3 regions of the Sphingomonas taxi genome follow, and region 1 is predicted to be linked to each of the others. Evidence: riboswitches for the same ligand, from Rfam matches in the RefSeq annotation. Region 1 holds a riboswitch; each other region holds the start of a gene.
The links. Region 1 has a riboswitch for cobalamin ahead of MC45_RS06265 (TonB-dependent receptor). Riboswitches for the same ligand answer to the same signal wherever they lie in the genome.
Positions count from the first base shown of each region.

Region 2: it holds a riboswitch for cobalamin, as region 1 does, so the genes downstream of both, cobW (cobalamin biosynthesis protein CobW) here and MC45_RS06265 (TonB-dependent receptor) in region 1, are expected to answer to the same signal.
Region 3: it holds a riboswitch for cobalamin, as region 1 does, so the genes downstream of both, MC45_RS17065 (TonB-dependent receptor plug domain-containing protein) here and MC45_RS06265 (TonB-dependent receptor) in region 1, are expected to answer to the same signal.

Region 1 covers NZ_CP009571.1:1,412,794-1,419,054, forward strand. Annotated here, with positions in the region: gene rpoD (RNA polymerase sigma factor RpoD) at 1-742, shown strand, start outside; gene MC45_RS06265 (TonB-dependent receptor) at 873-2,915, opposite strand; cobalamin riboswitch at 3,084-3,319, opposite strand; gene MC45_RS06270 (hypothetical protein) at 3,652-3,969, shown strand; gene MC45_RS06275 (PepSY-associated TM helix domain-containing protein) at 3,966-5,513, shown strand; gene MC45_RS06280 (hypothetical protein) at 5,506-5,856, shown strand; gene rplS (50S ribosomal protein L19) at 5,915-6,261, opposite strand, start outside.
Region 2 covers NZ_CP009571.1:3,540,272-3,546,532, reverse strand. Annotated here, with positions in the region: gene MC45_RS16225 (metallophosphoesterase) at 1-592, opposite strand, end outside; gene MC45_RS16220 (hypothetical protein) at 643-849, opposite strand; gene MC45_RS16215 (response regulator) at 1,030-1,401, shown strand; cobalamin riboswitch at 1,641-1,870, shown strand; gene cobW (cobalamin biosynthesis protein CobW) at 2,051-3,094, shown strand; gene cobN (cobaltochelatase subunit CobN) at 3,104-6,261, shown strand, end outside.
Region 3 covers NZ_CP009571.1:3,735,676-3,741,936, forward strand. Annotated here, with positions in the region: gene kdpC (potassium-transporting ATPase subunit KdpC) at 1-416, shown strand, start outside; gene MC45_RS17050 (sensor histidine kinase) at 413-3,073, shown strand; gene MC45_RS17055 (response regulator transcription factor) at 3,073-3,756, shown strand; gene cobU (bifunctional adenosylcobinamide kinase/adenosylcobinamide-phosphate guanylyltransferase) at 3,850-4,371, opposite strand; cobalamin riboswitch at 4,400-4,603, shown strand; gene MC45_RS17065 (TonB-dependent receptor plug domain-containing protein) at 4,740-6,261, shown strand, end outside.

The DNA.
Region 1 (6,261 bases):
GGCGGAGCGCGAGGCGCGCATCGCCAAGAAGGAGATGGTCGAGGCCAATCTGCGGCTCGTCATCTCGATCGCCAAGAAATACACCAACCGCGGGCTGCAATTCCTGGATCTTATCCAGGAGGGCAATATCGGCCTGATGAAGGCGGTCGATAAGTTCGAATATCGCCGCGGTTACAAGTTCAGCACCTATGCGACCTGGTGGATCCGGCAGGCGATCACCCGTTCGATCGCCGATCAGGCGCGCACGATCCGCATCCCGGTGCATATGATCGAGACGATCAACAAGCTGGTCCGCACCAGCCGCCAGTTCCTCCACGAGCAGGGCCGCGAGCCGACGCCGGAGGAGATGGCCGAACGGCTGTCGATGCCGCTCGAGAAGGTGCGCAAGGTGATGAAGATCGCCAAGGAGCCGATCAGCCTCGAAACGCCGATCGGCGACGAGGAGGATTCGCACCTCGGCGATTTCATCGAGGACAAGAATGCGGTGATCCCGGTCGATGCGGCGATCCAGGCGAATCTCAAGGAGACGGTCACCCGCGTCCTCGCCAGCCTGACGCCGCGCGAGGAGCGCGTGCTGCGCATGCGCTTCGGCATCGGCATGAACACCGACCATACGCTGGAGGAAGTCGGCCAGCAGTTCAGCGTGACGCGCGAACGCATCCGCCAGATCGAGGCGAAGGCGCTGCGCAAGCTCAAGCACCCGAGCCGCAGCCGCAAGATGCGCAGCTTCCTCGACCAGTAACGCCGGCGACGATTGCGATTGCGAAGGGGCCGCCGGAGACGATCCGGCGGCCTTTTTCGTCCGGTGCAGCCGGGATTAGCAGGCGATGCTGGTCGCCCCACCTTTCCCGCCAACCCATGGCCTACCGATCCTAGAGATTGACGCGTGCCCCCAGGCGCAATGTGCGTGGCTCGACGACGCGGCTCAATCGGCCATCGGCTGGTCCCGAGGTATCGAATGCGGGAACGTACGACCCGTAAAAATAAGCGATGTCTTTGTCGCGGCTGTCGAAGAGATTGAGCACCTCGCCGTACAGTTCGAACCGCCCAAACTTGCGGGCGGCGCGGACGTTGGCGACGGTGCTGCCGGGATCGCGGACGCTATTGTCCTCGACCAGAGGATAAGGCCCGAGGTGACGGACTCTCACACTCGCCTCCCACGCGTCGAGCACCAATGCCATCCCGGCGGATGCGGCATTTTCGAATGCGTTGGGAATGCGATCGCCATTGTCATAGCGCGACCGGCTCGCCGTGTAGTTCCCGTCGATCGCGAGCCACGGCCGAGGCCGCCAGAATGCCACCAGCTCATAGCCGCGACGCTGGCTCGCGCCGGTCGGCTCGACGGCATTGGAGTCGCCGACGAAGCGCAATTCGCTGGCGACGTCGAGCCACCAATAGGTCGCGGTCAGCGTGACGCTCGGCAATTGCCACCGGACACCGACTTCACGTCCGCTGCCGCGAACCAGCACGGGCACTGGTGTTTCGACGTTCACTGCCCCGCGCACGTCGTTGGAGTGAAATCCACGGCCCCAGTTGCCGTAGAATTCCAAACTGGCGGCTGGAGAATAGGCGATCGACGCCTTGGGTGACAGGATCGCATCGTCGCCATTGCCCTCGCCGGCGACCACCGCTGCCTGATCCCGCGCGCGAACGACGTACCGGTAATAGTCACCGCGGACCCCGCCGATCAGCCGCAGCCCCGGAACCGGTGCCCAACTCGCTTCGCCGTAGAGCGCTGCCGACGCCTCTTCGACATGATAGCGGCCCAGCGACGACAGGAACGTCCGCGCACTGGTGCGATAGACACCGACGCTGCCAATATGATCGTAGCGCGCCTCGGTACCGAGCGCGACCCCGAGCGTGGGTGCGACCGTCCAGCGTTTCTCACCCCGCCCGCCGATGATCCAGCGTGTGTCGAATTGGCGGATTTGTGCGCTGGTCCCGTCGGGGTCTGTGTAGGTCGGGTTCGAATACATCGACCAATCATAGAACTGACCGTAAACGTTGGCGCGCCAGTCGGGCTGGCGGACCGCGATGTTGCCAATGAGCCGCGTCGTCTCGCCGCGCGCGGTCGGATCGGGTGAGCAGAACACGTCCTTGCAGCCCGGCGTGCCGATGATCCGTTCGGGTATTTGTTCGGTCGGACGCCAGGTCGCCCGATAGGCGTTGAGCGATGTCTCTATCCGACCTGCGCCGGCCGGAGCGATATACTTCGCGAAGCCCGAGGCATGGCGCAGATGTTCGGGCTCCTGCCAAGGGCCGTCATAGACTTTGGCCTGCGCGACCAGCGTGAGCTTGCCGGCACCCACATCGTCGATGGTCCCACCCGCCGCGATCCGGCCATAGCCATACGATCCACCCTCGACCGACAACCACGGCCGGGCGAAGCCGTCGATCGTGGTCATGTAGGCCGCGCCGGCGAGCGCGAAGTCGCCACCGTCGGCCCGGTACGGGCCTTTGCGGAAATCCTCGCGCGCGACGGTCTCGGGGATCAGGCCGTTGAGGTCGAGATAGCCCTGGCCGTGGCCATGGGTACGCAGGTTCATCTGCACCCCATCGATGGCGGTGGTGAAGTCCGACCCGTGATCGAGGTTGAACCCGCGCAGAAAATACTGGTTGGCCTTGCCGCTGCCCGAATGCTGCGCGGCAACCATGCCGGGGATCGCCTCCAGCAGTTCCGCGACGCGCAGCAAGGGTCGAACCAGCAGATCGGCACCGGCAACCGTGCCCTCGCTCGCCGCATGCGCGACGCCGATCTTCGCCTCGCCGCGACCGAACACGACGAGGTCGTTCTCCGCAGCGTCGGTCGAGGCAACCGCGCCATCTTGCTCCTGTGCCCGTGCCGGCGTCGTGCCGCACACCGTGGCGAACGCGACATAGCCAAGCCATGCCGCCCGTAATTCCAAAATCTTCATGTCCGTTCCCGCGCGCCAAGCGACATCGGACGGGGGCGTCCGCTGCGAACGGTCGGCGCGCGTCGGCAGGCGGACGCAAGCACCCGCGACACGAACCGATGCGACCCCCGCCGCTCGTTCGTCGCTCAGACGGAAGAACCGTGCCCCGACCATCCCCTGGACCAAAGCAAGAGCGACCAGACGCTGGCAGGTCTCCTGGCTCACGGGTCGTCGCTCGACATACGGCCTTCCCAGATCTTGCCGATGCGGCGTCGATCCAGTGGCTGCGCCCTGTCGAAAAGGGCGCGATGTACGTCTCGCTCGCCGCTTACAGTTGCAGGGACAGCCTCGGCATCGGGAGAATAACTCCCTCACCGCGTTCCCTTTTAAGTCCCTCCCGGGACACCAGCGCGATCATTGCCCGACCGATGATACCATCGTTCGGACGAGGAGACGTAGCTGGAGGTTTGCCGATCCGCAAGATCGCTGCCGGATGTCCGATGACTCCTGACCGTAGGATGCTGTCCTACACAACGTCGGCCTGCTACGCGCAGACGGTCTTTCTCATCGTAGCGACCGTTCGGGCAGTTATGACATCAAAAACGGAAACGATAGGACTGCATCGTTTCCGTTCAGGTGTCCATCTTGTCCATGTTGCCGCAATTCGGCCACATTCTCGGATGGCGAAACTTCGCTATTGATAGGCGTTCGCAAGACCGTCTATAGAGGCCGCCATGGCCGCTCCGACGACCCCCCGATGCTGATGCAGGCGAGCCCGCCCTGCCCGACCCCGACGCCGGCCGCGACGGCGCGCTGGTCGATGGTCGCGCGCTGCTTCACCGCATTGGTCGGTGGTTACGCCGCCGCGGCGGCGCTCGCCACGCTCCTTGCCCGGCTGCTGCCGATCGACCGGGCCGAGGCGACCGCGCTCGGCATGATCCTCTCCGTCCTGCTCTACGCGCTCATCGGGCTGTGGTGCTTCCACGAACCCCGACTCGGCCGGGTCGCCGCCTGGATATGGGGTCTGGCGATCGGCGGCGGCGCGCTGGTCTGGCTGCTCGGGTTGCGGCCGTGAACGGCAATCTGCGGCAGAATATGGCGTGGATCCACGGCTGGCTCGGGCTCGTCGCCGGCTGGATCCTGTTCGCGATGTTCCTGACCGGCACCGCGAGCTATTTCCGCCCGGAGATCACCCGCTGGATGCAGCCCGAGATCGCGGCGGCCCCGGTCCCGGCCGCCACCGCCGCACGCAGCGCGGTCGCCTATCTGCAAACCGTCGGCGCCGACGATGCGGCCTGGTACATCCTGCTGCCCAACGAGCGCGACGTCGTCACCCGCGTCTACGCCCAGCCCAACGCCAAGGCGGTCGCCAAGCCGCGTCGCCGCGAGGAACTCGTGCTCGACGGCGCCACCGGCCGGCCCGTTGAGGGGCGCGACACCCGCGGCGGCGAGCATTTCTACCGCTTCCACTTCCAGCTGCAATTGCCTTACCCCTGGGGGCGCTTCCTCGCCGGCCTGTGCGGGCTGTTCATGCTTGGCGCGATCATTTCGGGCGTGGTGACGCACAAGCGCATCTTCGCGGACTTCTTCACCCTGCGCTGGAACAAGGGGCAGCGCAGCTGGCTCGACGCGCACAACGTCTCCGCCGTGCTGGCCCTGCCCTATCATGCGGTCATCACCTACACCGGCATCATCACGCTGATCGCGATGTACATGCCGTGGCCGGTCACCGCCAATTACGCCAAGCCCGAAGACTTCTATAACGCCGCTTACGGCATACCGGCGGAACAGCCCGCCACCGGGCGCGCCGCGCCGCTGGTCGCCGTTGCGCCGCTCGTCGCCGATGCCGAGCGCCGCTGGGGCGCGCCGGCAGCACGGATCGTCGTCAGCAACCCCAATGATGCCGCCGCCACCGTCACCGTCTATCGAACGCCCCGCGCCTCGCTCAACGCCCGCGGCCCCTCGCTGACCTATGCGGGCAGCACGGGCGAGTTGATCGCACAGGCTGGCGATCCCGGGCCGGCGCTCGCCACCGTCGGGGTGATGCTCGGGCTGCACGTCGCGCAATTCGCCGGGCCGGCACTGCGCTGGACGCTGTTCGGGCTCGGCCTGACCGGCGCGGCGATGGTCGGTACGGGCCTGTTGCTGTGGACCGCGGCGCGGCGTCGGCCGAACGCCAGGCCGTTCTTCGGCCTGAAGCTGGTCGAGCGGCTCAACATCGCCACGATCGTCGGCCTGCCGATCGGCATGGCCGCGTTCCTGCTCGCCAACCGCTTGATTCCAGCCGATATGGCCGCGCGGGCCGATTGGGAGGTCAAGGCGATGTTCTGGACCTGGGCGGCGGTGGCGGTCGGCCAGTTCGTCCGCCCAGCCCGCCGCGCCTGGCCCGAGGGCTTCGCTCTTGCGGCGCTGGTCTTCCTCGCGATCCCAATTGCCGACGCGATCACCACCAGCCGCGGTCTGCCCGGCTCGCTACTCGCCGGCGACTCGCTGTTCGCCGCCTTCGACCTCGCGATGCTCGCCATCGCGCTGCTGCTCGGCGTCGCGAGCTGGCGCGCCGGCAAACCGCCGCGTCAGGTCCCCCGCCGCACCCGCCAAGCCGAGACGATCCATGCCTGAGACCATCCTGCTCTCCGCCACCGCCTGGCTGCTGTTCGCCGGCGCCTCGTTCCGCTTCCGGCGGGAGGCCGGGACGAACGGGCGCGGCGACGTCCGCCTGCTCCGTATCGTGGCATCGGCGTTGCTCGCGGTCGCGCTGCTCCATTGCGGCGCGCCGCTGACCGGCGAACGCTGGGTCCACCTGCTGACGGGCGCGTCGATCGGCGCGGTGCTGGTGGTGCTGGCGCTGTCGGCGCAGCCGGTCCATGCGATGGCGCCGGTGCGCTGGCTGCTGCTCGCCAAGCGCCGTGCGATCGCCCCGGTCAAGGCGATGCTGCGGCCGCAGACCACCGCCAACGGCTGACGTAAAAAGGGCGCGGGAGGAAGCCTCCCGCGCCCTGTCTGTCACCGGTAGCGGCGGATCACTCCGCGGCGACGCTGCCCTTGGCGGGACGCGTGTCGCGACGCTCGGCGATACGCGCCGACTTGCCGGTGCGGCCACGCAGATAATAGAGCTTCGCACGACGCACGGCGCCCTTGCGGACGACGTCGATCGAGTCGATGTTCGGCGAATACAGCGGGAAGACGCGCTCGACGCCCTCGCCGAAGCTGATCTTGCGCACGGTGAACGACGAGCCCATGCCCTTGTTCGACCGCGCGATGCACACGCCTTCGTAATTCTGGACGCGGGTGCGCTCGCCTTCGACCACCTTCACGCCGACCTTCAGCGTATCGCCGGGACGGAATTCGGGGATCGCGCGCTTCGCGG
Region 2 (6,261 bases), 1.7 Mb from region 1:
CGGCGCGGCGCATGTCGACCGATCCGTCGATGAAGTCGCCGGTGACGACGATCAGGTCGGCCCCCGCGGCATTGGTGCGATCGACGACGGCCCGGGTCCAGCGTTGCGGAAACAGACGGCTGATGTGCAGGTCGGTGAGCTGGACCAGCCGGTAGCCGTCGAACGACGGCGGCAGGTCGCGCACCGCGACGGTGATGTCGCGCACCGGCGGCACGCGGATCGCCCCGGCAACGCCGACCGCGCCGAGCAGCGCCGCGACGCCGGCGATGCCATAGCGGGCCGCATCGGGCGCCCCCAACACCTCGCGCCGCACCACCATCGTAGCGAGCGTGCCGAGATCGAGCACGATCTGCAGCAGCGCGAGCAACAGGATGGCGCCGAAGGCCCAGTTGAACAGGATGACGATCGCGCGCGGGAATTCCGGCGCGAACACCGATCCCGACGAGAGGCGGCTCCATAAATGATATTGCGAGGCGGCGAGCAGCGTCACCGCGACGCCGCCCTTCGCCCAAAGCGGCAGGGACAGCGGCAGCAGCCAACGGACGATGACGTACAGGGACGGCGTCGCAAAGATCAGGTGGAAGATCGTCATTCTCCTTGCGGCACCGTGCCGCCGCTGCCTCGCAAGCGCCGTCCCGTCGCTCAGCTCGGGTGGGCGGCGCTCTCGGCGGCGGCGTCGCTGGCATCGGTCGGCGTCACCGCGACCGCACCGACATCCGCCTCGGCCTGTTCGGCGAGCTTCATCTGCTCATAGGCGATCTCGAGATCGGCGACACCCGATCCGGTCGGCTGGATCGGCAGGTCGCCGTAGCTTTCGGCGGGGCCATTCTGGTCGGTCGTGTCGGTCATCATTCTCTCCTCGTGCGCGGCGTCAACGCACCGTGCCGGGGACCGGACGCATCGCCCGTCGAACATGCGGAGAATGACCTCTATCAGGAACTTAGATCAGCATGACGCATTAGGAGCCGGTTCGGGAGACGGCGTCGCCACCTCTGGCCTGCCGCCCCCCGGATACTGCCGGGAGCGGTCATGACCCATGTGCTGATCATCGAGGATTCCTATTTGTTCGGCCAGTTCGTCGCCGACGCCGCGGTGCTCGCCGGTGCCGGCAGCACGGAGATCGTGGAGACGCAGGAAGCGGCGGAAGCGGCGGCGCAGCGTTGCATGCCGGGCATGATCATCGCCGACGTCAAGCTCGTCCACGGCTCCGGGGTTCGTGCGGTCGAGCGGATCGTCAAGGGGCGCCGCATCCCGATCCTCTACGTCACCGGCTATCCCGAACGCTGCGGCGAATGCCCGCCGGGATCGACGGTGATCGAAAAGCCGGTGTCGCACGATACGCTGCAACGCTCGATCAGCCGGCTGATCGAGGATGAGGCCGCGCACCTCGCGGCGCATTGACGGGGCGGGGTGGAGCCGCCACCGGCATGATGCGGCGACGGCTCCGACAGTCCTGGAGAACTGCACACGAAGGATCGGGAGAACCCTTCCTGCTGCGCACGGGCTCTAATGGTTAACGGCGGCAAGTCGACCGGAAACGGGCTATGTACGAAACCGTACACAGCGATCGCCGTCTGCCCCCGCCTGCGCGATTGGCAAAGCCGGCGGTAGCGGCTAAGTCGACCGGCGGCGCCGGTTCCCGGTGCCATGATCGCGTCGGTGCCCTTCGCAAGAGGGCGTAAATGGGAATGCGGTGCGGGGCCTCGGCTCCAATGCCGCGGCTGTCCCTGCAACTGTAAGCGGCGAGCGACGGACACATGCCTTCCCCCGCGGGAAGGCGGCCACTGGCAAGGGTTCGCCCGACCCGGGAAGGCCGTGCCCCGAGCGACGACCCGCGAGCCAGGAAACCTGCCGGCGATAGGGTCGCTCTTGCTTCGGTCCAGGGGATGGCCGGGGCACGGTGTTCCGTCTGAGCGACGAAGACCCATGCGGTTGGCCCGCATCGGTGCGTGGCGCGGGCGACATGCGAAGCGCCCGTCCGTCGCTCGCGCATCGGCGATATGTGGCCCCACCGTGTTCTCGTCGTCGCGGCGCTCGCGAAGGAACATCCGTGGCCGATCCACAGCTCGCCAAGATCCCCGTCACCATTGTCACCGGCTTCCTTGGCGCCGGCAAGACGACGCTGATCAGCCATCTGATCCGCAACGCCAACGGCCGCCGGCTCGCGGTGGTGGTCAACGAATTCGGCACCTTGGGTGTCGACGGCGACATCCTGAAGGGCTGCGCGATCCCCGATTGCCCGGCGGAGAATGTCGTCGAGCTGGCCAATGGCTGCATCTGCTGCACCGTCGCCGACGATTTCATCCCGACGGTGGAGACCTTGCTCGCGCTCGACCCGCGCCCCGACCATATCCTCATCGAAACCTCCGGGCTCGCGCTGCCCAAGCCGTTGCTGAAGGCGTTCGACTGGCCGGCGATCCGCTCGCGCATCACCGTCGACGGCGTCATCGCGCTGGCCGACGCCGAGGCGGTCGCCGCCGGTCGCTTCGCTACCGATGTCGCCGCGCTCGACGCGCAGCGCGCCGCCGATCCGGGGATCGACCACGAGACGCCGCTGGCGGAGGTGTTCGAGGACCAGCTCGCCTGTGCCGACATGGTGCTGCTGACCAAGGCCGACCTCGCCGGGCCGGAGGGCGTCGCCGCCGCCCGCGCGGTGATCGCCGCCGAGGCGCCGCGGCCGGTGCCGGTGGTCGAGCTGGTCGACGGCGTGATCGATCCGGCTGTGATCCTCGGCCTCGATGCCGCCGCCGAGGACGACATCGCCGCCCGCCCCTCGCATCATGACGGCGAGGACGAGCATGAGCACGACGATTTCGACAGCCTCGTCCACGAAATCGGCGAGATCGACGATCCCGCCGATCTGGTCGCGCGGATCGAACGGCTCGCGCGCGAGTCCGACGTGTTGCGCGTCAAGGGCTATGCGGCGGTGCGCGGCAAGCCGATGCGGCTGCTCGTCCAGGCGGTCGGCGCGCGGGTGCGGACGCAATACGACCGGCCGTGGCGGCCGGGCGAGGCGCGCGCTACCCGGCTGGTCGTGATCGCCGAGCGCGACCGGATCGACCCCGCGACGATCGGGCCCGTGCTGAACGGCTGAGCCCCCACGATGCACGTCGTCTTCCGCGAGAGCCACGGCCTGGAGGAGACCGCGACGCCGCGCGATCTCGGCCAGCGGCCGGCGGATCTCGTCGTCCTGTCCTTCTCCGACAGCGACCTCGGCGCATTCGCCGCGGGCTGGCATGCCGCGCGCGGCGGCGGCGTGCCGTTGCCGTCGCTGCGGCTCGCCAACCTCGCTGATCTCGCGCATCCCCTGTCGGTCGACACCTATGTCGAGCGGACGCTGGCGGGCGCGAAGGGCATCCTGATTCGGCTGATCGGCGGGCGGTCCTATTGGTCCTATGGCCTGCAACAGGTCGAGGCGCTGGCGCGGGCGCAGGGCATCGCGCTGGCGGTGCTCGCCGCCGACGGGCGCGAGGACGCCGCGCTGGCCGCCGCCTCGACGGTGCCAGGCTCGACGCTCGGCCGGCTCGCCGCCTTGTGCGACACCGGCGGCGCGGTCGCTGCACAGGCGGCGCTGGCGCAGCTCGCGCTCGCTGCGGGGCTGGCGGCGGGACCGGTACGCGGCGTGCGTGCGGTTCCGCCGGTCGGCGGCTGGACGCAGGCGGACGGCGTCACCTGCCCCGCGGCGCTCGCGATGCGACCGGAGGCGCGGCCGCGGGTGCTGCTCACCTTCTATCGCTCCTATCTGCTCGCCGCCGATCTCGACCCGGTCGTAGCGCTCGCCGGGGCGCTGGCGGCGCGCGGCTTCGACGTCGTCCCGCTGTTCGCGCCGTCGCTCAAGGACGCGCACGCGCGCGGCTGGATCGCACGATGGGTCAAGGCGCTGGCCCCGGTCGCGATCGTCAACGCCACCGCCTTCTCGGCGCGCGACGAGACCGAGTCGCCGCTCGATGGCGCGGACGTGCCGGTCTTCCAGGTCGCGCTCGCCACCTCGACGCAGGCCGCCTGGGCCGAGAGCACGCGCGGCCTGTCGCCCGCCGATCTCGCAATGCATGTCGTCCTGCCCGAAGTCGACGGTCGCATCTTCGCCGGGATCGCCAGTTGCAAGCAGGATGCGGTGCGCGACCCCGATCTCGATTACGCCCGCCGCGCGCATCGCGCCGACCCCGCCCGCATCGCGGCGATCGCCGATCGCGTCGCCGCCTGGGTCTCGCTCGGGCGGACCGCTCCGGCGGCGCGGCGGCTGGCGCTGATCCTCTCCACCTATCCCGGCAAGAGCCACCAGATGGCGCATGCGGTCGGGCTCGACGCGCTCGCCTCTGCCGAGGCGATGCTCGCCGATCTCGCCACGGTCGGGCACGCGGTCGCCGCCGGGGCGCCGCTGGCCGAGGCGTTGGCGGCGGAGCGGCTCTGCTGGCCGGTCGTCGCCTATCGCGCCGCGCTCGCCGCCTTGCCGCCGGGGCTGCGCGACGATCTCGCCGCAGCCTGGGGCGAGCCCGAGCATGATCCCGCGGTCGCCGACGGCGCCTTCCGCTTCGCCGCGACGCTGCGCGGCGCGACGCTGGTCGCGCTCCAGCCCGAACGCGGCACGCCCGCGACGCGCGCCGACGATTATCACGATCTGTCGCGCGTTCCCCGCCATGGCTATGTTGCTTTCTACCTCTGGCTGCGCAGCCGCGGGTGCCATGCGGCGATCCAGATCGGTGCGCACGGCACGCTCGAATGGCTGCCCGGCAAGGCGGTGGCGCTGTCCGACGCCTGCTGGCCGGAGGCACTGACCGGGTACTTGCCGATCCTCTATCCGTTCATCGTCAACGATCCCGGCGAGGCGGCGCAGGCCAAGCGCCGCACCGCCGCGGTGACGCTCGGCCATCTGCCGCCGCCGATGATCGCGGCGGACGGCGGCGTGGGTCTCGGGCGGATCGAGACGCTGCTCGACGAATTCTCCAATGCCGGCGGGCTCGACCCGGCGCGGCGCGACCGGTTGCAGCGCGACATCGCCGAGGAGGCGCAGGCGATCGGCCTCGCCGCCGAACTCGATCTCGCCGGCGCGGCCACCGCCGCCGAGGCGATCACCCGCATCGACGCTTTCGTCTGCGACGTGAAGGACAGCCGCTTCGGCGACGGCCTGCACGTCTTCGGACGCGGCGCGTGCGGCGCGGCGGAGCGCGACGGACTGCTCGCCGCGCTCGCCGGCCGCCGCGTCGCCGCCGGCCCGGCGGGATCGCCGCACCGCGGCCGTACCGACGTGCTGCCGACCGGGCGCAACCTGTTCGCGGTCGATCCGCGCGCGGTGCCGTCGCGCTCGGCGCATGTGCAGGGCCAGCGGCTCGCCGACGAACTGATCCGCCGCCATCTTCAGGATCACGGCGACTATCCGCGCGGCTTGGTGGTCGATCTGTGGGGATCGGCGACGATGCGCACCGCCGGCGAGGAATTCGCGATGGCGCTGCACCTGCTCGGCGCCGCGCCGGTCTGGGATACCGGCTCCGATCGCGTCACCGGCGTCGACATCCTGCCGCTCGCGCTGCTCGACCGGGCCCGGATCGACGTGACCTTGCGCATCTCCGGCCTGTTCCGCGACACGTTCGGGCCGCTTTGCACGCTGTTCGGCCAGGCGGTGCGGGCGCTGGCGGCGCGCGACGAGTCCGCCGATTGGAATCCGTTCGTCGGCCGTGCCGCAGCGCCGCGCGTCTATGGCCCGGCGCCGGGGCGGTACGGGCTCGGCTTGGGCGAGGCTGCGGACACCTATACCGACGCTGCACGCACCGCGGCGGGAGAGGCGTGGCTGGCGGCATCGTCCTTTGCCTTCGACGACACCGACGCGCGCGCCGATGCCGCCGGCCTGCGCGCGCGCGTCGCCGCCGCCGACGCCTTCGTCCATCTGCAGGACCTGCCCGAAAGCGACCTGCTGCTCGCCGCCGATTATGCCGCGCACGAAGGGGGGTTCGCCGCCGCGCAGGCGGTCGCGGGCGGCCGGGCGGCGCTTTATCATCTCGATGCGCGCGATCCCGAGCGGCTGCGCGCGCGCAGCCTGCGCGAGGAGATCGCCCGCGTCGTCCGCGGCCGGGCGACGCAGCCGGCGTGGATCGACGGCATGATGCGCCACGGCTTCCGCGGCGCCGCCGAGATCGCCGCGACGCTCGACCATCTCGGCGCCTTCGCGCATCTCGCGCGCGTCGTGACGCCGGAGCTGATCGACCTTTATCACGACGCGACGCTCGGCCGCGACGCGGTGCGCGCCTTCCTCGCCGCCGCCAATCC
Region 3 (6,261 bases), 1.5 Mb from region 1:
GCGGCAGGGTGATCGGCTCGACCGTGGTCGGGCAGGCGTTCGTCAGCGACCGCTATTTCCAGACGCGGCCGTCGGCGGCGGGCAAGGGCTATGACGGGCTCGCCTCGTCGGGCTCGAACCTCGGCCCCGCCAGCAAGGCGCTGGTCGATCGCGTCACGCCCGACGTGACGAAGCGCCGCGGCGAGGGCGTCGCCGGGCCGCTGCCCGCCGATCTGGTCACCGCCAGCGGCTCGGGTCTCGACCCCGATCTGTCGCCCGCCGCGGCGCTGGCGCAGGCCCCTCGCGTCGCCCGGGTCCGTGGCCTGCCGGTCGCGACGGTGCGTGCACTGGTCGAGCGACAGGTGGAGGATTCGCCGTTCGGCGATCCGCACGTCAACGTTCTCGCGCTCAACCGGGCGCTCGACGCAGGCCGTTGAGCGACGCCGCCGCCCGCCCCGATCCCGACGCCCTGCTGCGCCACGCCGCGCAGGAGGGGCGCGGGCGGCTGAAGATCTTCCTCGGCGCCGCACCCGGCGTCGGCAAGACCTACGAGATGCTGTCCGAGGGCGCGGCGCGGGCGCGCGAGGGCGTCGACGTCGTCATCGGCGTGGTCGAGACGCATGGCCGCAGCGAGACCGAGGCGCTGACCCGCGGCTATACGATCGTGCCGCGGCGGATCGTGCCGCACGAGGGCCATGGCCTCGCCGAGATGGATATCGACGCGATCCTGGCGCGGGCGCCGCGGCTGGTGCTGGTCGACGAACTCGCGCACAGCAACGCGCCGGGCAGCCGCCACGCCAAGCGCTATCAGGACGTCGAGGAGCTGCTCGCGGCGGGGATCGACGTCTATTCCACGGTCAACATCCAGCACGTCGAGAGCCTCAACGACGTCGTCGCCGGCTTCACCCGCGTGCGGGTGCGCGAGACGGTGCCCGACCGCATCCTCGAACTGGCCGAGATCGAGGTCGTCGACATTCCGCCCGACGAGCTGATCGAGCGGCTGAAGGCAGGCAAGGTCTATCTACCGCAGGAGGCGACACGGGCGCTCGCGCATTTCTTCTCCAAGACCAATCTGTCGGCGTTGCGCGAGCTGGCGCTGCGCCGCGCCGCACAGGCGGTCGATGCACAGATGCTCGACCATGTCCGCGCGCTCGGTGTCGGCGGCACCTGGGCGGGCGGCGAGCGCGTCGTCGTCGCGGTCAGCGAGGCGGCGGGAGTGGAATCGCTGGTGCGCGCCGCCAAGCGGCTCGCCGACGCGCTGCACGCGCCGTGGACCGCGGTGTTTGTCGAGACGCCGCGCACGCAAGCGTTCGCCGCGGTGGAGCACCGCCAGGTCGCCAAGGTGATGACGCTCGCGACGCAACTCGGTGGTGCGGCGGCGGCGGTGCCGGCGCAGACCGTGCTCGCCGGGCTCAAGGCCTATGTCGGCGAGGCGCGCGCGACGCAGCTTATCGTCGGCAAGTCGACGCGCTCGCGCTGGTTCGAGCTGCGCCACGGCTCGATCGTCGACCGGCTGGTGCGCGAGACGCCCGACATCGCGATCCACGTGCTGCCGATGCCCGCCGCGGTGCGCGGCCGCCGGGCGGCGCCGGTCGATCGCTGGGGCAGCCGCAGCGGCTACGTCTGGACCGGCGCGATGGTCGCGGCGGTGACCGGCGTCGCCAGCGCGCTGTTCCACATCCTCGACCTCGGCAACGTCGCCTTGCTCTATCTGCTGCCGGTGATGATGGCGGCAAGCCTGTTCGGCCTGTGGACCGGGCTGTTCGCCGGGCTCGCGTCGAGCATCGCCTATAATTTCTTCTTCCTGCCGCCGACCGGCACGCTGACGATCAGTAATCCCGAAAACGTCGTGTCGGTGCTGGTGCTGCTCGGCATCGCGATCGCGACCAGCCATCTGACGGCGCGGGTGCGCGCGCAGGCGGACATCGCCGCGGCGAGCGCGCGGACCAATGCGGCGCTCGCCGGCTTCCTGCGCCAGCTCACCCGGCTGAACGATCCCGTCGCGGTGGCGCAGGCAATCTGCGACGAGGTCGGGCAATTGTTCGGGTTGCACACGGTGATGCTCGTCGCCGAGGGGGCGGGGCTGGCGGTGCAGGCGGCGAACGGCAGCGACTATCGGCTCGAGACGATGGAGATGGCGGCGGCGCAATGGGCCTATGACGGCGGCGCGCCCGCCGGGCGCGGTTCGGCGACGCTCGCCGCCTCGCAATGGTTCTTCCAGCCGCTGGTGACCGGCGAGCGGACGCTCGGCGTGCTCGGCCTCGCCAACGAGGCGGGCGGCGATCCGCTGCGCCCCGACCAGATCCCGCTGTTCCTGAACCTGATCGAACAGGCGACTTTGGCGTTCGAACGGCTGCGGCTGGAGATCGAGACGCGCGACCTCGGCGCGATGCGCGAGCGCGAGCGGTTGCGCACCGCGCTGCTGTCGTCGGTCAGCCACGATCTGCGCACGCCGCTGACCGCGGTGATCGCGGCGGCGGCGCAGCTGCACCATGGCGCCACCCCCGACCTGATCGCGACGATCGAGGGCGAGGCGGCGCGGCTGCATCGCTTCGTCGCCAACCTGCTCGACATGGCGCGGGTCGAGGCGGGGGCGCTGACGCTGCGCATGGAGGCGGTCGACCTCGCCGATGCGGTCGCCGGCGCGGCGCATGACGCCCGCCGTGCGCTGGACGGACATGCCGTGCAGCTCGACGTGCCGCCAGACCTGCCGCTGGTCCGCGCCGACCAGCAATTGCTCCACCATTGCCTGCTCAACCTGCTCGACAATGCCGGCCGCTATGCCGATCCCGGCACGCCGATCCGCGTCGAGGCGCGCCATCGCTACGGCGTCATCCTGCTGTCGGTCGAGGACGAGGGGCCGGGCCTGCCGCCGGGGCGTGAGGCGGAGGTGTTCGACACCTTCCGCCGCTTCGCCGGTTCGGATCGCGCGATCGGCGGCACCGGCCTGGGGCTGGCGATCGTCAAGGCGTTCGCCGCGGCGATGGGCATCGGCGTCGAGGCCGCGAACCGGCAGGACCGGCCGGGCGCGCGCTTCGGCCTGTCCTTTCCGGCGGCATTGATCGTGCGCGACATGGTGGAGGAAGGCGACTGATGGCGGCCAAGATCCTGGTGGTGGACGACGAACAGCCGATCCGCCGGCTGCTGCGCAACACGCTCGAACGCGCCGGCTATGCGGTGGTCGAGGCGATCAACGGCCGCGAGGCGCTGGCCGCGGTCGCCGCCGAGACGCCCGACGCGGTGCTGCTCGACCTCGGTCTGCCCGATCGCGACGGGCTCGAACTGGTGCCGCTGATCCGCCGGGCGGGCGATGCGGTGATCCTCGTCGTCTCGGCGCGCGACGCGACCGATCAGAAGGTCGCCGCACTCGATCTCGGCGCCGAGGATTACGTCACCAAGCCGTTCGACGGCGAGGAATTGCTTGCTCGGCTGCGCGCGGCGCTGCGCCACCGCGGCATCGATGCGGCGGCGGCGAGCGTGATCCGCCGCGACGGGCTGGAGATCGACCTCGACCAGCGCCTCGTCCGGCGCGGCGGCGAGGCGTTCCACCTGACGCGCAAGGAGCATGACGTGCTCGCGGTGCTTGCCCGCCACCCCGGGCGGGTGGTGACGCACCAGCGAATCCTTGCGGCGGCGTGGGGCGGCGACGACGATCCGCGGGTGGAATATCTGCGCATCGTCGTGCGCAACCTGCGCCTGAAGCTGGAAGAGCCGAACGCGACCGGGAGCGTGATCGCCAACGAACTGGGCGTGGGATATCGGTTGCTGGTGGGGTGAAAGAGGGGGGCGACCGTTCGCCCTGAGCTCGTCGAAGGGCAGGTGGGTCTCACCGTGCTTCGACAGGCTCAGCACGAACGGGTCAGGGGCGGATCAATCCCTCCCCGGAAACGGCTGCAACGGCAGCACCATGCCGGCGGCGACGAAATAGACCTGGCGCATCGCGGTGGCGACCTGCTGGTTGAGCCGGCCCGCGGCGTCGCGGAAGGCGCGGCCGAGCGGATGGTCGGGGACGATGCCGAGGCCGACCTCGTTGCTGACGACGAACAGCGGCAGCGGGGTTGCGGCGAGCGCGGCGAGCAGGGCGTCCGACCGCGCCGCCACGTCGTGCTCGCCGAGCATCACGTTGGTCAGCCAGAGCGTCAGGCAGTCGATCAGGATCGCGCCATCCTCGATTGCGGCGATCGCCTCGGGCAGCGCGAGCGGGCATTCGACGGTCGTCCAGCGCGTGTCGCGGTCGGCGCGGTGGCGGGCGATCCGGTCGGTCATCTCGCCGTCCCACGCCTCGGCCGTGGCGAGATAATGGAGCGGGCCGGCGCAGCGCTCGGCGGCGGCCTGCGCCAGCCGGCTTTTGCCCGAGCGGGCACCGCCCAGGAACAGCGTCTTGGCTGCGATCATCTTGCCTTCGTCTCCGCGGGGTTCTAGGGGCGCCAATGCGACAGGTTCCCAGAGATGGGATGAAAAGGGAACCCGGAAGCGAGCCTTGAGGCTCGCCGGCCGGGGCTGCCCCCGCAACTGTGACCGGCGAGCCCTGCTCCCCGCGCGCCACTGGATCATCCCGATCCGGGAAGGCCGGGCAGGGCGACGACCCGCGAGCCAGGAGACCTGCCCGTCGCGGTTGTCCTTCGTCCGGACGGGGTGTGCCGGCACGATCGAGGATTTCCTCGCGAGACGACGATGTTGGGGGCGTTGCGCGGCGGACAGACCGGTTCCGGCGAAATCGCGGTGCGTGCTCCCGTTGTTGCAACGAGGGGGAAACCATCGTGAAGAACTACGCCTGTCTCATCCTGCTGCCGTGCATCGCGGCCGCGACACCTGCCTTCGCCCAGACCGCGCAATCGACCAGCGGCCTTGAGCAGGTCGCCGACGCCGGCAGCGACATCCTCGTCACCGCCAATCGCGAGGCGCGACCCGCTTCCACCGTCGGCCAGGCGGTGACCGTCCTCGACACCGCGACGATCACCCAGCGGCAGGCGGTGGTCGTCGCCGACCTGCTGCGCCAGACGCCGGGCGTCAGCGTGACGCGCAACGGCGGCGTCGGCACCGCGACCTCGGTCAACATCCGCGGCGCGGAGAGCGATCAGACCGTCGCGCTGATCGACGGGATCAAGCTCAACGATCCCTCGTCGCCGGGCGGCGGCTTCGACTTCGGCGGGTTGCTGATCGGCAATATCGCGCGGATCGAGGTGCTGCGCGGCGCACAATCGGTGCTGTGGGGCAGTCAGGCGATCGGCGGCGTCGTCAACCTCATCACCCGTCAGCCGACCGAGCAGGTCGCGGTCAACGCGCGCGTCGAGGGCGGCTGGCACGAGACCGGGCAGGGCTTCGCCAACGTCTCTGGCAAGATGGGGCCGGTGTCGGCGAGCCTGGGCGGCGGCTATTACACCACCGAGGGCATCTCGGCCTATGCCCCCGGCACGGAGCGCGACGGTTACCGCAATTATGCCGCCAACGGCAGCCTCGGCATCGCGCTGGCGCCGACCGTCTCGGTCGATGTGCGCGGTTTCTATTCCAACGGCCGCACCGATATCGACGGCTTCCCGCCGCCGACCTTCGCCTTTGGCGATACGCGCGAATATGGCACGAGCGAGCAATGGACGGGCTATGCCGGACTCAATGCGGCGCTGTTCGACGGCCGGTTCCGCAACCGCTTCGGCTATGCGCACACCGATACCGACCGGCACAATTACGATCCCGACGGCACGCCGACCGAGACGTTCGCCGGCAAGGGGCGCAACGACCGGATCGAATATCAGGGCGTCGCCGATCTTGGTTCCGCGGTGTTCGCCACCTTCGGCGCGGAGCGCGAGGTGTCGCGCTTCACGACGGCGAGCTACGGCGGACCGGCGACCCGGGGGCGGGCGCGGATCTTCAGCGTCTACGGCCAGCTCGCAATGACGCCGATCGCCGGACTGACCGCGACCGGCGGCGTGCGCCACGACGACCACAATATCTTCGGCGGAGCGACGACCGTCTCGGCCAGCGGCGTCTATTCACCCAACGATGGCGCGACCGCGTTCCGCGCGAGCTATTCCGAGGGGTTCAAGGCGCCGACCCTGTATCAGTTGCAGAGCGAATATGGGAATGCGCGGCTCAACCCCGAACGCTCGCGCGGCTGGGACGCGGGCGTGGCGCAAAAGGCGCTCGACGGCGCGGTCGAGGCGAGCGTGACCTATTTCCGCCGCACCTCGTTCGACCTCATCAATTTCGTGTCCTGCGACACGTCCGTGGGGATTTGCGCCGACCGGCCGTTCGGCACCTATGACAATGTCGCGCGGGCACGGG